One region of the Streptomyces sp. NPDC056128 genome, then DNA from elsewhere that is predicted to be linked to it. Evidence: riboswitches for the same ligand, from Rfam matches in the RefSeq annotation. Region 1 holds a riboswitch; each other region holds the start of a gene.
What was found. A riboswitch is a leader RNA that binds a small molecule or an ion and turns the genes downstream of it on or off. The one in region 1 is predicted to bind cyclic di-AMP.

Region 1 (4,260 bases):
GTGGTCTCGGTGCGCGCGCCCTCCCCGGAGGGGGCGGTGCGGTGGGCGGCCGACTGCCGTGCGGCCGGCCTGTCCGTGGGCTGTTTCCGTCCTCCTTCCGTGCCGGACGGCGTCTCACGGCTCAGGCTGACCGCTCGGGCGGACCTCTCCGGGGAACAGATCGAACGCGCGGTGCGGGTGATCGGCGAGACGCGACCATGAGTCGGCGTGGCATGGCCGTGCGTCGTCCGACGTCTCGTGGGGTGGTCAGCCCCGGCGGATCCCGGCGGTGAAGGACGTCCAGCTCTCGGGGGAGAAGAGCAGGGCGGCCCCGGCGGGGTTCTTGGAGTCGCGCACCGCGAGCAGTCCGGCCCAGCGGCCGGCCGGCGGCCGGGCCGTCTCCACGCAGTTGTTCGCGCCGGTGCTGTAGCTGCTGCGCAGCCACCGGACGCCGGTCAGATCAGTGCCGGCAGAGATGCTCCGGGGGAGTTCGGACATGGAGCCTGACATGGTGCCTCCTTACGCGCCTGCCGCGGTCGCGGCGATGAAGTCCAACGAGTCCTCGGGCGAAAGGGCATGGATCAGAAGGGCGTTGAAGGCCTCGGTATAGGCCTCTAGGTCTTCTTTCCGTTCGAGGTGCAGGCTACTCGTCAAGTGGTCGAGAACAACCACGTCCAGATCAGAAGTGCTCGAAAAGGAGAAGATTACGAAAGGGCCGGTGACACCGATGTGCGCCCCGGCGGCAAACGGCAATACCTGGAGCCGGACATGGGGCAGCCGCGCCGCCTCCACCAGCCGCTCCAGCTGACGGGCCATCACCCCCGGGCCGCCCACCTGCCGGCGCAGCACCGCCTCGTCCAGCACCGCGCTCAGCTCCAGCGGCGGCTCGCCGCGCAGCACGTCCTGCCGGGCCAGCCTGACCTCCACCAGCGCGTCCAGCCGTTCCTCCGGCATGCCGTCCACGGCGGCCCGCGTCACCTCGCGGGCGTACTCCGGTGTCTGGAGGAGTCCGGGGACCACCGTGGTCTCCAGCGTGCGCATGGCGCCGGCCTGGGACTCCAGGCTGATGAAGTCGCGATAGGTGGGCGGCAGCACCCCGCGGTAGGCGTGCCACCAGTGGTGCCGGCCGCCCGCGTCGTCGGAGCGCGCCAGCATCACCAGCAGGCCGCGCAGCTGGTCGTCGTCCACGCCGTAGGCGTCGAGCAGTAACCGCACGTCGGCCGGTTTCGCCCCGCTCGTCCCGGTCTCGATGCGGCTGACCTTCGACTGGTGCCAGCCCACCAGCCGGGCCGCCTCCCCGCTGGTGATGCCCGCCGTCGTGCGCAGGGCGCGCAGTTCCGCGCCCAGCTTCCTGCGGCGCACCACCGGACCGTGCTGCATGGGCCACTCCCTTACTCCTTATGGGCCGCCCAAATCCGCTCTGCCGTCGCAGAGTTCACCGCTTCGAGCGACAGATATATGCATATCTTGGTGGATCGCCGTCCTTCACGGGCCGGGTGGTGGCAGTCTGGCGGCGAAGCACCAGTCCGGGACCGTACTCGAACCATCCGCTTCGTGTCGGACCACGGTCCCGTGAGAAAGGGACGACGTCGCCATGGCAGATCACCTGGAAGCATCCGTCACTCTGCCGAGCGATCCCGCTTCGGTGGCCGCCGCGCGCACCTATGTGGTCGGCACGCTGGTGGAGTGGGGCCTGCCGGCGGACGCCGACGTGTCCGACACGGTCCGGCTCATCGTCTCCGAACTGGCGACCAACGCGGTCCAGCACACGCTCGGGCAGTCGCCCACCTTCACGGTGGACCTCGTCCTCGACCGTGACGAGCGGCTGCGCATCGGAGTCACCGACAGCCATCCGCGATTTCCCAAGCGCCTGCCCGCCGCCGTGCAGCAGGACAACGGCCGCGGCATGGTGATCATCCGCTGGCTGACGGCCGAATGCGGCGGCAAGCTGCGGGTCCGCCCCACACGGGAGGGCGGCAAGACCGTCTCCATCGAACTGCCCTGGACCGCCCCCGGCCCGCCGGCCGCCGCCGAGGGGGTGACGGCGGGGCAGAACACCGTCATCCCCCTCGGGAGAGCTACTCGCCCCCGGGCTGTTTGACCCCGTGTCACTCGAGCACGGGCCGGTTGACCCCCCCCAAGGGCTATTTGACCCGGCCGTAGGAGACGCTCCCGGTCCAGATCTTCTGCAGGCGCACCACGTCCCCGGTCTTCGGGGCGTGCCAGAGCTTGCCCTTCCCGGCGTAGATGCCGACGTGGTAGACGCTGCGGCCCGAGTGGAAGAAGACCAGGTCTCCCGCCTTGCGCTTCTTGGCCGAGATGTGACGGGTCTTGTTGTACTGCTGGGCCGCCGTGCGCGGCAGCTTCTTGCCGGCCTTCTTGAACGAGTACAGCGTCAGGCCTGAGCAGTCGAACCTGCGGGGCCCGACGGCGCCCCACCTGTAGGGGGAACCTTTCTTGGAGGCCGCGACCTTGAGGGCTTTCGTCGCATGAGGCGCCGCGGCCGCCTCCGAGGAGAAACCGGGGACCACGACGGAGCCGCCTACCGCGGCGAGAGTGAGGGCCGAGGCCGTACCGGCGCGAGCCATCAGGGACGGGACACGATTGAGCGCGGACATGCGCAACCCTTCGTCAGCCGCCTGTGAAGGATGACCTGTCGGATTCGGGCTGGCGAAGTTGCCCGGCCGCACGAGTGCGGCTTCACCCCAAGGGCTGCTCGGTCCGGCGCCTCTCCCACGGAGGCGACCGCTCCTGCGACCCGTCGTGCTCGGGTCCTCCACTCCTGCCGATCCACTTCCCTCGCGACCGGTCGTCCGGGCGGCGGCAGGATTCGGCGTCCGCCCGGACCGCCCCGCCGCTGCGGCGGGGGCTTGTCGTCAGTCACGGATCTTGTCTCGCCGGAGGGGGAATTCCCAACGGAACGTGCCTTTTGTGTTGTTACTCACCACCCACCCGTTCGGGTGGACACCCCTGTGTTCGAGCCGGGGCCGTAGGCGGTGACGACCCCGGGACCAGCGGCGCAGCGGTGGGCGCGGACGTCGGGACAGGAGGGCCGCGCAACCCGGACCGGTCGTCAACCGGGTGTGTTCCTACGCCGAAAGGGGGTACGTCTTTTGGTGCGTTTCGAACCCCGCCGCTCAACTCTCGGAACACGGCGGAAGACTGAGACGTCCCGTCCGCCGCTCGCCGTCCAGCACGCGCAGGGCACGGGCGAGGGTGGGCGCGTGCAGTTCGGTCTCGCCGCGCGCGTGCATCAGCTCCAGCGCGTCGCGCAGGGCCGCGGCCTTGCCGACCAGCGCCTGGGCGGCCCGCAGTCCCCGGTAGGTGTCGCCGTCCTGCGCGGGGTTGATGCGCCCGAGCAGGTCGACGACGTCCAGGTAGCGGTCGATCAGCTCCGCCTCGGCGCGGGTCAGGGCGGGCAGGGGCGGCAGTTCCGGTGGCAGCATCGGCCGTTCACCGGGTGCCGGGCGTCGCGGGCGCGGCGGAGCGGTCGGACACGATCCGGTCCACCAGCCCGTACTCCAGGGCCTGTTGGGCGTTCAGGACGGTGTCCCGCTCGATGTCCTCGGTCACCTGCGCCGGAGTGCGGCCCGTGTGCCGTACAAGGATCTCCTCCAGGCGGGCGCGGATCCGGGTCAACTCCTCGGCCTGGATGGCCAGGTCGCTCGCCTGCCCCTCCATCGGCCCGGTGAGCGACGGCTGACGGAGCACCACCCGCGCCCCGGGCAGCATCGCGCGCTTGCCCGGCGTGCCCGCCGCCAGCAGCAGCGCGGCGGACGCGCCGGCCTGTCCGAGGCAGGTCGTCTCCACGTCGCAGGCGACGTAGCGCATCGTGTCGTAGATCGCCGTCATGGCCGTGAACGAGCCGCCGGGGGAGTTGATGTAGAGGGCGATGTCCCGGTCCGGGGCCTGGTGCTCCAGGTACATGAACTGCGCCATCACGTCGTTCGCGGAGGTCTCGTCGACCGGCGTCCCGAGGAAGACGATCCGCTCCTCCAGCAGCTTCGAGTACGGGTCCGACGTCCGGGCTCCGGCGCTCGTGCGCTCGGTGAACTCGGGCAGGACGTGGCGGGCGGACGGTCGGGTCATGGCGAACCCCTCCTCGTGGCGGAACCCTCTTCGGCTGCACTGGCTCCGTATAAAATGTACAGGACGTACATTGAGAGGGGATGGGAATCGCGTAACCCGCGATCACTTCCCGTGCGGCGGCTCGTGCAGGCCGAAGAGGGAGCCCTGGTCGTCCCGGCACAGCTTGAACCGGCCGAACCGGGCCACCGACTC
Region 2 (4,260 bases), on a different contig from region 1:
GTCGTCGGGCTGCAGATCGGCAAGGGCGTCATCCACTACGTCGACTCCCTCACCGAGCTGATCACCATCGCGACGGTCGCCGCGCTCGCCGTCTTCGTCAACGCCTTCGTCCGCCGTACCGACGAGCGCCTCGCCATCGCCCGGGAGATCGCCGAGGCCGCCCAGCGCGCCGTACTGCCCGAGCCGGCCGAGCGGATCGCCGGCTTCGAGATCGCCGTCGGCTACGAGGCCGCGCAGGCCGGCGCCTTCATCGGCGGTGACCTGTACGCGGTGCAGGACAGCGCGCGCGGCGTCCGGCTCATCGTGGGGGACGTGCGGGGCAAGGGCATGGGAGCGGTGGCCGCCGTCGCCGTGGTGATCGGCGCCTTCCGGGAGGCCGCCGAACAGGAGGCGACGCTGGAGGCGGTGGCGCAGCGCCTGGAGCGGGCGCTGGCCCGCGAGGGCACCCGGCGCGAGGGACTGGACGCCTTCGAGGGCTTCACCACCGCCGTCCTGGCCGAACTCCCGCACGGCGCCGGGACCGTACGCATCGTCAACCGCGGGCATCCGCCGCCCCTGCTGCTCCACGGCGACGGCACCGTGGGGTCGCTGCCCGCCCGGGAGTCGGCGCTGCCGCTCGGCATGGGCGAGCTGGGCGTGTGGCCCGACCGCGCGGAGGAGACCGCCTTCCCCGGTGGGGCCACGCTGCTGCTGTACACCGACGGGCTGTCGGAAGCCCGGGACGACCGGGGGGAGTTCTACGATCCGTACGCGCGGCTGTCCGGCCGCGTCTTCCGCCACCCGGCGAAGCTGCTCGACACCCTCGCCCGCGACGTGCGCCGCCACTCCGGGGGCGGGATGGCGGACGACATGGCGCTGCTCGCCGTACGGCGGCCACGGCGCGGCGAGCATGATCATTGTCACGAGCCGTGACGGGGTGGCGTCCCTCCGCATAACAACTGACGATCCGTCAGAAGAAAGTGGCGTGAAGGGGAATACTGACCGGCGGTCAACTCGCCCGGTTTTCACCGATCCTGAGGTGTACGTCCGGGCTGTTTTCGTTAATGATCAAGAGGAACAGCTTGGAATCCGGGCCCCGGGTCTATTAACGTTCGATAACGCAGCGCGGTCGTCCCAGCCGTCACAGAAGGCGGCTCCGTGCGCACGCGCCGAATCCCGCAAGGGAACCGGGGAACCACCACATTGGGGTGAATCGGGCGTTTGACGTCGTGGCAACACGGCTGCATGCGCGCGTAGGAGACCTTCCTGCTCCGAACCCGTCAGCTAACCCGGTAGGCGAAAGGAAGGAAAGGAGTACGCCCACGTGGCGTCCAACCGGCCTGCCCCCGAGGCCCCGTTCGTGCCCAGTCGGCACGACACCGAAACCTTCGGCTACGAGAGTTACCGCACCGAAGAGGGCCCTTGGGAGGAGTGGAATCCCACCGAGGACTCCATCCGCCCCGTACGCGGCCGGCACCGCGTCGCCAAGCAGCGTGGCGGGCTCGCCCGCAGCTCCACCGTCCTGGGCGTCGGTGTCATAGCCGCCGTCGGCGCGGGCGGCATGGCCAGCGCGCAGACCGGCAAGCCGCCGGTGTCGATCTCCATGCCGGACCTGCCCAACGTCGGCTCGCTCATCTCCGACGAGGACGCGCCGCAGCCGGAGGGTTCCAGCACCCCGCTCAGCGGCATCGGCGTGACCGCCGCCGCCGACACCACGGAGGGCACCGACACCGCGGGCGCCGGTGAGTCCCTGCGGGCCCGGATCATGGCGCAGGCCGAGCAGCAGCAGGCCCAGGTCGAGACCAAGGCCGCCGCCGAGGCCGCCGCGGCCGCCGAGAAGAAGGCCGCGGAAGCCGCCGCCAAGGCGGAGAAGGAGGCCGAGGCCAAGGCCGCCGCCGCCAAGAAGAAGGCGGAGGAGGAGGCCGCGAAGAAGGCCGAGGCCGAGCGCCTGGCCAAGCTGGCCAAGCAGTTCACGCTGCCGACCTCCTCGTACACGATCTCCTCGACCTTCGGCCAGGCCGGCGCCTACTGGTCCTCCGGCCACCACACCGGCCTCGACTTCGCCGCACCCACGGGCACGCTGCTCAAGGCCGTGCACAGCGGCACCATCACGTCGGCCGGCTGGGACGGGTCGTACGGCTACAAGACCGTGCTCACCCTGGATGACGGCACCGAGATCTGGTACGCCCACCAGTCCTCCATCAGCGTCAGCGTCGGCCAGGAGGTCACCACCGGTGACGTCATCGGCCGCGTCGGCGCCACCGGCAACGTCACCGGCGCCCACCTCCACATGGAGGTCCACACCGACGGCGGCTCCGGCATCGACCCGATGGCCTGGCTGCAGAGCAAGGGCCTCACCCCCTGAGTCACCGGCCCATCCGCTTCCCCGCTGGTCCCCGGCGGTCCTGACGGCAACCCCCCGACGTCAGGGCTGCCGGTTTGCGGGGTTTTCGCGTCCGTACCGGAATGACCTGATCCGGTGCGTTCGTTGACGCCCTACATGACTTCTCTGCGCAAGCTCGGCTCCTCCGACCTGGAGGTCTTCCCCCTCGCCCTCGGCGGCAACGTCTTCGGCTGGACCGCCGGCCAGGACCGGTCCTTCGCCGTCCTGGACGCCTACACCGCGGCCGGCGGCAACTTCGTGGACACCGCCGACTCGTACTCCGCCTGGGTCGACGGCAACAGCGGCGGCGAGTCCGAGACCGTCCTCGGCCAGTGGTTCGCGGCCCGCGGCAACCGTGACGACGTCGTCCTCGCCACCAAGGTCAGCCAGCACCCCGAGTACCCGGGGCTCTCCGCCGCGAACATCAAGTCTGCGGCCGACGCCTCGCTGCGCCGCCTGGGCACCGACCACATCGACCTCTACTACACGCACTTCGACAAGCCCGAGGTGCCGGTCGAGGAGATCATCGGCGCGCTGGACGAGCTGGTGAAGGCGGGCAAGGTGCGGCACATCGCCGCCTCCAACATCTCCGCCGAGCGGCTCGCGGCCTCCCTGGAGTTCTCCGACCGCGAGGGCCTCGCCCGGTACGTCGCCCTCCAGCCGCACTACAACCTGGTCTCGCGCGACACCTACGAAGGCGGGCTGCGCGACCTCGCCGAGGGCGCGGGACTGGCCGCCGTGCCGTACTACGCCCTCGCGGCCAGCTTCCTCACCGGCAAGTACCGGCCCGGTGCGAGCGTCGACAGTCCGCGTGCGGGCGGTGCGGCCAAGCACCTGGAGACCGAGCGCGGCCGGCGGGTGCTCGCCGCCCTGGACGAGATCGCCGAGGCGCACGACGCCCCCGTCGCCACGGTCGCCCTCGCCTGGCTGGCCGGCCGGCCGACGGTGGCCGCGCCGATCGCGTCCGCGCGCACGGTGGAGCAGCTGCCCGCACTGCTGGGCGTCGCGGAGCTGAGCCTGACGGACGACGAGGTCGCGCGGCTGACACGGGCGTCGGCCTGAGCGTGACGCCGCGGGTGCCGGCCTACGGGCGGTAGGGGCCCGGCGGTGCGTATGGGTGGGCGTACGGGACGTACGGCGCCTGGGCCGGGTACGGCGCCGGGGGGCCGCCGCCGTACGGGCCGTACGTCCCGTGCGGGTACGCCCAGGGCGGCGCGGGACGGGGCACGGGCGGTGCCGTCGCGCGGGCCGCGTGGTCCAGGGCCGGGCGGGCCGCGCCGCGCCGGTGCCACAGGGCGTCCAGCATCTCCCGCTCCCGCACGGCGTAGTCGGCGCCCGCCCCGCCCCGGCGGCCACGCTGCCGCAGGAACGCCAGCGAGGTCGCGTACGCCTCGTACTGGGCCACCGCGCGTGCCGCCTCCTTCCCGCCCTGCCGCCGGGCGTGCTGCCGGGCGACGCGGCGGGCCCGCATCGAGCCGAGCGCGTGCGGCTCCGCGGGCGTCAGCCACCCGGCCAGGACATACGCGGGCAGCTCGGCCCGTACGGTGCCCAGTTCGCGCTGCCGGGTCCAGATCACCAGCCAGGTCAGCAGGCCGAAGGCCGGCACCATGAAGGCCGCGTACACGGCGTAGAAGCCGTACTCGCCGAACGCGGCCGAGCCGTTCCACAGCGCGTGCACGCCCATCGCGAGCAGCAGGCCGGACAGCGGGAGCAGGGCGCGGCGCAGGCGGTGGCGGCCCGCGGAGAGCGCGGCGATGCCGAAGCCGATGCCGGTGAGCACGGTGAAGAGCGGGTGCGCGAACGGGGACATCACGACGCGGACGAAGAAGGTCGCCGCGGTGACGGAGGCGATGCCGCTGCCGCCGGTGAGCTGGTCGGTGCCGAACGCGGTGCCTAGG
Region 3 (4,260 bases), on a different contig from region 1:
TCTCCGCGAGCCGGGCGACGAGGCGGCTGATCCACTCCTGCGCGAACCGGTCCCGGCGTCCCGTCCTGCGGTACTGCGCCGACTTCCACTCCATGAGCGTGCGCAGCGCGGCCGGCTCACGCTCGTCGAAGACGAAGCGCACGTCGCCGGCCTGGCGGCCCAGCCTGCGCTCCTTGGCGAGCGTGGTCTTCAGGAACTTCGGCGACTGGGTGCGCAGGACGTTCTCGTACGCCTCGTAGCCCTTCTCCACGTCGATGACGTAGGTGGTGTGCTCCTCGGCGGCGTACGGCACGAACAGCCCCTGCTCGGCCTCCAGGTTGTCGAAGGCGAGGCTCGACAGGGAGCAGGCCCGCAGCAGGCGGCGGGGGTCCGGGGCGAGGCCCTGGCGCAGTATCGCGCCCTGGCAGTCCGACACCCCCAGCCCGATCGCCCGGCCCTGGCCCAGCGGCCCGCGTTCGTGCGGCAGGAATCCGGCCGCCTCACCGCCGTCGTACAGCACCGCCACCCGCGCGCGCGGCCGTACCCGGCCCACGACGTCGGTGAACTCCGGTTCCATGAACGGGTTGCGCGGCGCCGTCGACTTGGCGCGCAGCTCCCGCCAGTGCTCCCGTTCCCCCTCGCCCAGCTCCTGTGGCCTGAGCACACGTACGCGTCCGCTGTTCAACCCGACCCCCCGATCAAGTCCCCCCTGGACAACAGGAAGGTACCCCGGGGGCCGCCCCGGGGGGTAGGTAGCAGACCATGTTGTTGCCAACCGGTGCACAGGCCCTTAACCGGCTTTAGCCGATGATGTGCCAGGTTTCGGACATGTTCGTGCGCCGTCGTGCGCGTTCGAACGTACTCGCCGCGTCCTCGTTCGGAACCGGTCGCGGGTGAGTCGGACCGCTGCCGCGTCCGTATTCTCTGATCATGGACCGCACCGCATACTCACTCGTCGCCACCGACCTCGACGGCACGCTGCTCCGCGGCGACGACACCGTCTCCGAACGGTCGCTGGCCGCGCTGGCGCGGGTGGCCCGGGCGGGTGCGCGCCATCTGGTGGTGACGGGGCGCCCGGCACCCCGGGTGCGGCCCCTGCTCGACCGCCTGGGGTGCACGGGGCTCGCGGTGTGCGGGCAGGGCGCGCAGGTGTACGACGCCGGCGCGCACCGGATGCTGTGGTCGGTGACCCTGGACCGGGAGCTGGCGGAGACCGCGCTCGGCAAGATCGAGGCCGAGGTGGGCCAGGTGTACGCCGCGGTCGACCAGGACGGCGTCGACGGCCTGACCCTCATCGAGCCCGGGTACCTGATGCCCCACCCCACGCTGCCCGCGGTGCGGGTGGAGCGGCGCGACCAGCTGTGGCGCACCCCGATCAGCAAGGTGCTGCTGCGCCACCCCGACCTGAGCGACGACGAGTTGGCGTCGACCGCGCGCGCGGTGGTCGGCTCCCTCGCGACGGTCACCATGTCGGGGCCCGGCACGGTGGAGCTGCAGCCGTGCGGCATCACCAAGGCGACCGGCCTGGCGCTGGCCGCCGAGCACCTGGGGGTGGGCCGCCGGCGCACGATCGCCTTCGGCGACATGCCCAACGACATCCCCATGTTCGACTGGGCGGCGCACGGCGTCGCCATGGCCGGTGCCCACTCCGAACTCAAGGCGGTGGCCGACGAGGTCACCACGACGAACGAGGACGACGGCGTGGCCGTCGTCCTCGAACGGATCTTCTGAACGTCCCTGTACAGCTCAGTACGGCTCAGTACGCGCCGAAGACGTTGTCGATCGAGCCGTAGCGGTCGGCCGCGTAGTTGCAGGCGGCGGTGATGTTGGCGACCGGGTCGTACGGGTCCCAGGAGGTGCCCTCGACGTGGTACGCCTGGAAGGTCGGGGCGATCACCTGGAGCAGGCCCTTGGACGGGGTGCCGTTGATGGCGTTGATGTCCCAGTTGTTGATGGCCAGCGGGTTGCCGGACGACTCCCGCATGATGTTGCGGTGGATGCTGTCGTACGAGCCGGGGATGCCGTGCTGCGCCATGATGTCCATCGACTCGCGGATCCAGCCGTCGAGGTTGTCCGGGTACGTCGTCGCCGCCGTGGCGGCGGTCTTGGTGGCGGCCGGGGTGGCCGCGGACGCGCCGGTGGCGCCGATGAGCGGCAGGGCGAGCACCGCGGCACCGGTGCCGGCCACGGCGAGCTTGCGGGCGATGCGGGTGGTCCGGGCGTGACGGTTCTGACCGATGGCAGACATGCTGTGTCCCTCTCCTGACGCCTGCGAGGTGAGCTGTCGGGTTCGGGCGGGGAGGTGCCCGGCCGCGCCCTGACGGGTACGGCTTCACCCCGAGCCGCTCCGGTGGTGACCGGTGCGGCGACTTACCTGGGTCCCCCGCTCCTGCCGGCGAGTGAGTTGAGTGGATGACTGTGTGTCCGGGCGATGGCAGGATTCGGCGTCCGCCCGACAGGCCGGGAACGTATGCGAGAGCACATGTCCGGAACAAGTGCAGGAATCACCCAACGTCCTGTTGACCTTGGTCTGAGGCATTTCGGGGTCTTGATCCTTTGCGGTTGCCAAGCCTCAACTGGCTTGCGGCGCAAAGGGAGGGCACAGGTTGCGGCGGGGTTGCCCGAGGGTGCTGCAGAGTGAGCCAACTCACGGGCCTCAACAAGCGCGGCAAAACGGGCATTAATCCCAACTGCGCCCCAACCGGCCCTCGATGCAGAGTGCTTCACCCGTCCGGTGTTTTCGCGCGCCGGGAGGGCATCCGTTCGGGACCGGGGAGGCGATATTGAAATCGGCCAATATGTGCTCATATCGACTGATCAAAAACATACCGCTCATGATCCGATACCGACCGGCCTGTAACGGTGGGCGCTAGCGGTGATCGAAAGGTGACCGGATACGCTGACTCGAGTGGTGGCAGCGACCTATCGACAAACCAGGTAATCGCCAGTAGGCACCAGCAGACAGGAGACCCCTCGTGACCGTCGTCGGGCCGTTCGGGCTGAGCGTGCGGGACCAGGCTCTGGAAGCCGATGTCCAGGCCGGATTGGTCGCGGTCGAGGAAGGGTTGCTTGAAGCAACCAAAAGCGAGGTGCCCTTCATCACGGAGGCCGCCCAGCACCTGGTGCGGGCCGGCGGCAAGCGGTTCCGGCCGCTCCTGGTGATGCTCTCGGCCCAGTTCGGCGACCCCTACGCCCCCGGGATCGTGCCCTCGGCCGTGGTGGTGGAGCTGACCCACCTGGCCACGCTGTACCACGACGACGTGATGGACGAGGCCGCCGTGCGGCGCGGGGTCGCCAGCGCCAACGTCCGCTGGGACAACTCGGTCGCGGTGCTGACCGGCGACTTCCTCTTCGCCCGCGCCTCCCAGATCCTCGCCGACCTCGGTCCCGAGGCGGTCCGCGTGCAGGCCCTCGCGTTCGAGCGGCTGGTCACCGGCCAGATCCTGGAGACGGCCGGACCGCAGGACGGCCGGGACCCCGTCGACCACTACCTGGACGTGCTGGGCGGCAAGACGGGCTCGCTGGTGGCCGTCTCCTGCCGGTTCGGCGCGATGATGTCCGGCGCCGACGAGACGGTGGTGGACGTGCTGACCCAGTACGGCGAGCGGCTCGGCGTCGCCTTCCAGCTCGCGGACGACGTCCTGGACATCGCCTCCGACTCCCACGAGTCGGGCAAGACGCCCGGCACGGACCTGCGCGAGGGCATCCCCACCCTGCCGGTGCTCCGGCTGCGCGAGCGCGCGGCCCGGCTGGGCCTCGCCGAGGACATCGCGCTGAGCGAGCTGCTCGACTCCGACCTGAGCGACGACGCCCGGCACGCCGAGGCGCTGCGCCTGCTGCGCGCCCACCCCGCGCTGGAGCACGCCCGGCGGGACACCGTCCGCTACGCCAAGGACGCCCGCGCGGCCCTGGCTCCGCTGCGGGAGTGCGAGGCGAAGGCCGCGCTGGTGGAACTGTGCGACGCCGTGGTGCACCGGGCCGGCTGAACCCCGCCCCGCCCGTGCGCCGCGCCACGGGCGGGTGCCCGCCGTCGGCGGGCGGCGTACCCGTCCCCTACGGGGCGGGGGAGCAGCCGCCCTCCGGTGTCATCCCGCAGGAGTACGTGGAGTTGAGCCCGCGGTCTGACGATTGCGCTCCGGTGATTTGGTCAGATGGACACCACGGAAAACACCAATCCTCACCGATTCGGGTGAGAATGGCGGCTCACGGGTGAACGAGTGCGAGGTCGCGAGACAGCCGCCGCCGACGACGGAGGTAGGGCACACATGGCACCGATCGATT
Region 4 (4,260 bases), on a different contig from region 1:
AAGACCCTGGTCAAGCAGGCGGTGGCGCACCGCTGAGCGTTTGTGTCTCAGAGGCAAGAAACTTGCCCGGCGGGCAAGCCTCGGGCTGAATGGAGCCATGAGCATGAGCTCCTCCGAGACCGGACCGGCCGACGGGGCGGTCGCCGCCGTCGCGCCCCAGCTGCGTGAGCTGCGGCGGCGGGCCGCCCTGACCCTGGAGGCGGCGGCCCGCGCGGCCGGGCTGTCGCCCGCCCACCTCTCCCGCCTGGAGACCGGGCAGCGCCAGCCCTCGCTGCCGATGCTGCTCGCCCTCGCCCGCGTCTACGGTACGACCGTCGCCGAGCTGCTCGGGGAGACGGCCGCGGACCGGGACGCCGTGGTGCGGGCCGCCGACATGGAGCCGACCGTCGCGGGCGGCTGGACGTACCGGCGGGCGGGGGCGCCGGGCCGGGGCATGCAGGCCCTGCGCGTCCAGGTGCCGTACGGCTCGCAGGGCGACATCGTGCGGGTGCACCCCGGCGAGGAGTGGCTGCACGTGCTCAGGGGCCGCCTGCGGCTGCGCCTGGGGGACACCGAGCACCGGCTCGGCGTGGGGGACGGCGCCCACTTCGACTCGCTGACCCCGCACCGGATCGCCGCGCAGGATCCCGAAGGGGTCGAGCTGCTCTTCGTCCACACCCTGCTGCAGAGCCCGACGGCCGCGCTGTGCCTCGGCCCGACGACCCCCGGGGAGACGTCGTGAGGTCCATGGAGGAGAAGTTCCCGCGGGCCCTGTGGGTGCGGCTGCTCATCTACATCGCCCTGGGGCACGTCTTCGGCGGCTTCCTCTACCTGCTCTTCGAGGTGGGCGCCCGCCGCTAGCGGCCGTGCGGATCAGTGCCGTGCCGAATCAGGGACGTACCGGGTCAGTCCAGCATCCGCTCGCGCAGCCGCTCCCGGGTCGCCGGGGTGAGGTGCAGGCCCTGCTCCAGGTAGGCGTCGACGCCGCCCCAGGTCTCCTCGACGGTGTCGAAGGCCGCCGCCAGGTACTCGGCGCGCGCGTCGAACAGGGGGCTGAGCAGCTCCATGACCTCGGGGGAGTAGGCCGAGGCGGCGGAGCTGCCGCGGCGCACCTTGTAGCGGCGGTGCGTGGCGTTCGACTTGAGGTAGTCGTCGAGGACGGCGTCGCGCTCGACGCCGAGCGCGAGCAGCGTGACCGCGATCGACAGGCCCGCGCGGTCCTTGCCGGCCGCGCAGTGCATCAGGGCGGGGACGCTGTCCTCGGCGAGCGCGTGCAGCACCCGGGAGTGCTCCGCCGTGCGCTCCGTGATGATCGTGCGGTAGGACGCGATCATCCGGTGGGCGCCCTTGCCGTCGGCCAGGATCTCGTGCAGCTGGTCGAGGTCGCCGTCGCGGACCATCTTCCAGAACTCGGCGCCGTCCGCCGGGTCGCTCAGCGGCAGGTTCACATTGCGGACGCCCGGCAGCTCGACGTCCGGGCCTTCCAGCTTCTGGTCGGCCGCGTTGCGGAAGTCGAAGATGGTGTGCAGGCCGAGGGTGGCCAGGAAGGCGGCGTCCTCCCCGGTGGCGTGCGCCAGGTGGCCGCTGCGGAACAGCACGCCCTGCCGCACCCGTCGCCCGTCCGCGGCCGGCAGTCCGCCGACGTCCCGGAAATTGCGCACACCGGTCAGCTCGGGTTCGGTCGACGGGACCTGCTGCGTCACGGGGACTCCTCCCACTCCGCCCCGCCGACGCTGCTCGGCGGCGGGCTCGCCTCGACGATACGGCATCCCCTGTCTGCGCCAATGAGTTGTCCACAGGGCATTAAGGGCGGCCTCGGGCCTTCTGTCCGAATTGACGCCTTAATTCCAACTGGCGCTGAAATGCGAAAGGGTGGAGAAGTGGCGCGTGAGCAGCGTCATATCCGTAACCGTGCGTCGCCCGTCATGTCCACGTAATCAAGCCGGTTTTCAAGGACGTTCGCTCGAAATGCCATTCCCCGAATCGACGGAGTGTGACCGGATATTCCCGTAAAGGATCAATCGGAACACCTTCCGGCGGAACCCTTCGCTTGTCCGGGTGCGTCTTGGTCCCTTACGTTCACCACCGATCCGGACGGACGCCTAATCCTGCCGCCGACCGGAGCCCACTCTCATCCACCACCCGTACCGGCAGGAGCGGGGGACCCACAGGTACGAATGCCTGTTCCGGTTCCCGGAACGGCTTGGGGTGAAGCCGCGTTTCGGCGCGGCCGGGCATCTCCAGCCCGAACCCGACAGCTCACCTCGCAGGCGCCGGAGAGGAATTCGCCATGCCCGCGAAGGGTAAGCACCGCCGTACCAGGGCCATGCGCCTGACCCGCACCATCGCCGTCGCCGGAACCGGTGGCGCCGCGCTCGCGCTCCCGCTGATCGGGGCCGCCGGCGCCAACGCCGCCCCCGCGCACTCCGTTTCCGAGCAGTCCGTGCAGTCCATTCCGACGACGGCGAAGAAGGCCGCCGCGAATGGCGCCGAGAAGAACTCGGACGCGCGGACCTACACCGTCAAGAGCGGCGACTACCTCTCGCGGATCGCCGACGAGCAGAACGTCGACGGCGGCTGGAAGAAGCTGTACGAGGACAACCGCGAGGCCGTCGGTTCGGACCCGTCGCTGATCCACCCCGGCCTCAAGCTCTCGGTCGGCGCCAAGGCCGCCCAGCCGAAGGCCCCGTCCGCCGCCCAGTCGGAGAAGCCGGCCGCCGAGAAGCCCGCCGCCGAGAAGCCGGCCGAGGCGGAGAAGCCCGCCGCCAAGCCGGCCGAGAAGTCCACGGACGCCGAGCAGGCCTCCGCCTCGGACGCCGGCACCAGCAGCGGCTACACCTCCCCCGTCGCGGGCGGCACCGTCGGTACCCCGTACCACCAGTCCGGCAGCATGTGGTCCAGCGGCTACCACACCGGCACCGACTTCGTCGTCCCGACCGGCACCCCGCTCAAGGCCGTCGGCGCGGGCACCGTCGTCTCCGCCGGCCCCGGCGGTGCGTACGGCAACCAGGTCGTCATCCAGCTCGCCGACGGCCACTACGCCCAGTACGCCCACCTCTCCTCCCTCTCCGTCTCCGCCGGCCAGTCGGTGACGGCGGGCCAGCAGGTCGGCCTCTCGGGTGCCACCGGCAACGTGACCGGTCCGCACCTGCACTTCGAGATCCGCACCACGCCGGACTACGGGTCGGACATCGACCCGGTCGCGTTCCTGCGCTCGCACGGCGTCTCTCTCTGACGCACGGCCAGGGCGCAGCCCCCACGCCACCGAAGGCCGGACCCCGATCCCCGGGTCCGGCCTTCGGTGTATTCCGGAATTGACCAAGCCTTTAGGCGTGGCCTTTCTCACCGACCGTCAATCCCTTCCTACGGTCGCGTAGGTCACATTCCAAGGTGAATCATGGCCCGATGTGGCAGACGATTCGAAGAATGACAGCAGAGCAGTGATCGGGTCGTACGTGGCGCTGGGGGACAGCTTCACCGAGGGCGTCGGCGACCGCGGCCCCGACGGGGCGTTCGTCGGCTGGGCCGACCGATTCGCCGTACTGCTCGCGGACCGGCGCCCCGAGGGCGACTTCACCTACGCCAACCTCGCCGTGCGCGGCAGGCTGCTCGACCAGATCGCGGCCGAACAGGTCCCGCGAGTCGCCGAACTCGCGCCGGACCTCGTCTCGTTCGCGGCCGGCGGCAACGACATCCTGCGGCCCGGCACCGATCCCGACGAGGTCGCCGAGCGGTTCGAGCGGGCGGTGGCCGCGCTCGCCGAAGCGGCCGGCACCGTTCTCGTGACGACCGGGTTCGACACCCGCGGCGTGCCCGTGCTCAGGCATCTGCGCGGCAAGATCGCCACGTACAACGGACACGTCCGCGCCATCGCCGACCGGTACGGCTGCCCGGTGCTCGACCTCTGGTCGCTCCGCAGCGTCCAGGACCGCCGGGCGTGGGACGCCGACCGCCTGCACCTGTCGCCGGAGGGCCACACGCGGGTGGCGCTGCGCGCCGGACAGGCCCTCGGCCTGCCCGTGCCGGCCGACCCCGACCAGTCCTGGCCGCCGCTGCCGTACCGCGGGGCGCTGGACGTGCGCCGGGACAACGTGCACTGGGCGCGCGAGTACCTGGTGCCGTGGATCGGACGCCGGCTGCGCGGCCAGTCCTCGGGCGACCACGTGACCGCCAAGGGGGCGCTGTCGCCGGACGACATCAAGACGCGGATCGCCTCGGTGGCGTGACGGCGTCGTGCGGGCGGGCCGGTCGCGGACGGGGCGCGGCGGGGGCAGCGGTGGG

Region 2: another riboswitch for cyclic di-AMP. It lies ahead of ACFC1X_RS19260 (M23 family metallopeptidase); the one in region 1 lies ahead of ACFC1X_RS20825 (C40 family peptidase).
Region 3: another riboswitch for cyclic di-AMP. It lies ahead of ACFC1X_RS09080 (transglycosylase SLT domain-containing protein); the one in region 1 lies ahead of ACFC1X_RS20825 (C40 family peptidase).
Region 4: another riboswitch for cyclic di-AMP. It lies ahead of ACFC1X_RS03330 (peptidoglycan DD-metalloendopeptidase family protein); the one in region 1 lies ahead of ACFC1X_RS20825 (C40 family peptidase).

The regions. Positions count from the first base shown of each region.
Region 1 covers NZ_JBHJVQ010000010.1:103,441-107,700, reverse strand. The annotation lists gene ACFC1X_RS20845 (8-amino-7-oxononanoate synthase) at 1-201, shown strand, start outside; gene ACFC1X_RS20840 (DUF397 domain-containing protein) at 247-477, opposite strand; gene ACFC1X_RS20835 (helix-turn-helix transcriptional regulator) at 499-1,359, opposite strand; gene ACFC1X_RS20830 (ATP-binding protein) at 1,574-2,080, shown strand; gene ACFC1X_RS20825 (C40 family peptidase) at 2,124-2,597, opposite strand; cyclic di-AMP (ydaO/yuaA leader) riboswitch at 2,601-2,748, opposite strand; gene ACFC1X_RS20820 (hypothetical protein) at 3,117-3,425, opposite strand; gene ACFC1X_RS20815 (ATP-dependent Clp protease proteolytic subunit) at 3,433-4,068, opposite strand; gene ACFC1X_RS20810 (VOC family protein) at 4,171-4,260, opposite strand, start outside.
Region 2 covers NZ_JBHJVQ010000009.1:7,125-11,384, reverse strand. The annotation lists gene ACFC1X_RS19265 (PP2C family protein-serine/threonine phosphatase) at 1-912, shown strand, start outside; cyclic di-AMP (ydaO/yuaA leader) riboswitch at 1,137-1,292, shown strand; gene ACFC1X_RS19260 (M23 family metallopeptidase) at 1,304-2,344, shown strand; gene ACFC1X_RS19255 (aldo/keto reductase) at 2,480-3,424, shown strand; gene ACFC1X_RS19250 (PrsW family intramembrane metalloprotease) at 3,447-4,260, opposite strand, start outside.
Region 3 covers NZ_JBHJVQ010000003.1:217,813-222,072, forward strand. The annotation lists gene ACFC1X_RS09070 (GNAT family N-acetyltransferase) at 1-643, opposite strand, end outside; gene ACFC1X_RS09075 (HAD family hydrolase) at 910-1,710, shown strand; gene ACFC1X_RS09080 (transglycosylase SLT domain-containing protein) at 1,736-2,227, opposite strand; cyclic di-AMP (ydaO/yuaA leader) riboswitch at 2,232-2,387, opposite strand; gene ACFC1X_RS09085 (polyprenyl synthetase family protein) at 2,955-3,965, shown strand; gene ACFC1X_RS09090 (outer membrane lipoprotein carrier protein LolA) at 4,245-4,260, shown strand, end outside.
Region 4 covers NZ_JBHJVQ010000001.1:765,829-770,088, forward strand. The annotation lists gene ACFC1X_RS03310 (aspartate aminotransferase family protein) at 1-36, shown strand, start outside; gene ACFC1X_RS03315 (helix-turn-helix domain-containing protein) at 104-721, shown strand; gene ACFC1X_RS03320 (DUF6126 family protein) at 718-840, shown strand; gene ACFC1X_RS03325 (tyrosine-protein phosphatase) at 885-1,682, opposite strand; cyclic di-AMP (ydaO/yuaA leader) riboswitch at 2,109-2,265, shown strand; gene ACFC1X_RS03330 (peptidoglycan DD-metalloendopeptidase family protein) at 2,270-3,214, shown strand; gene ACFC1X_RS03335 (SGNH/GDSL hydrolase family protein) at 3,420-4,205, shown strand.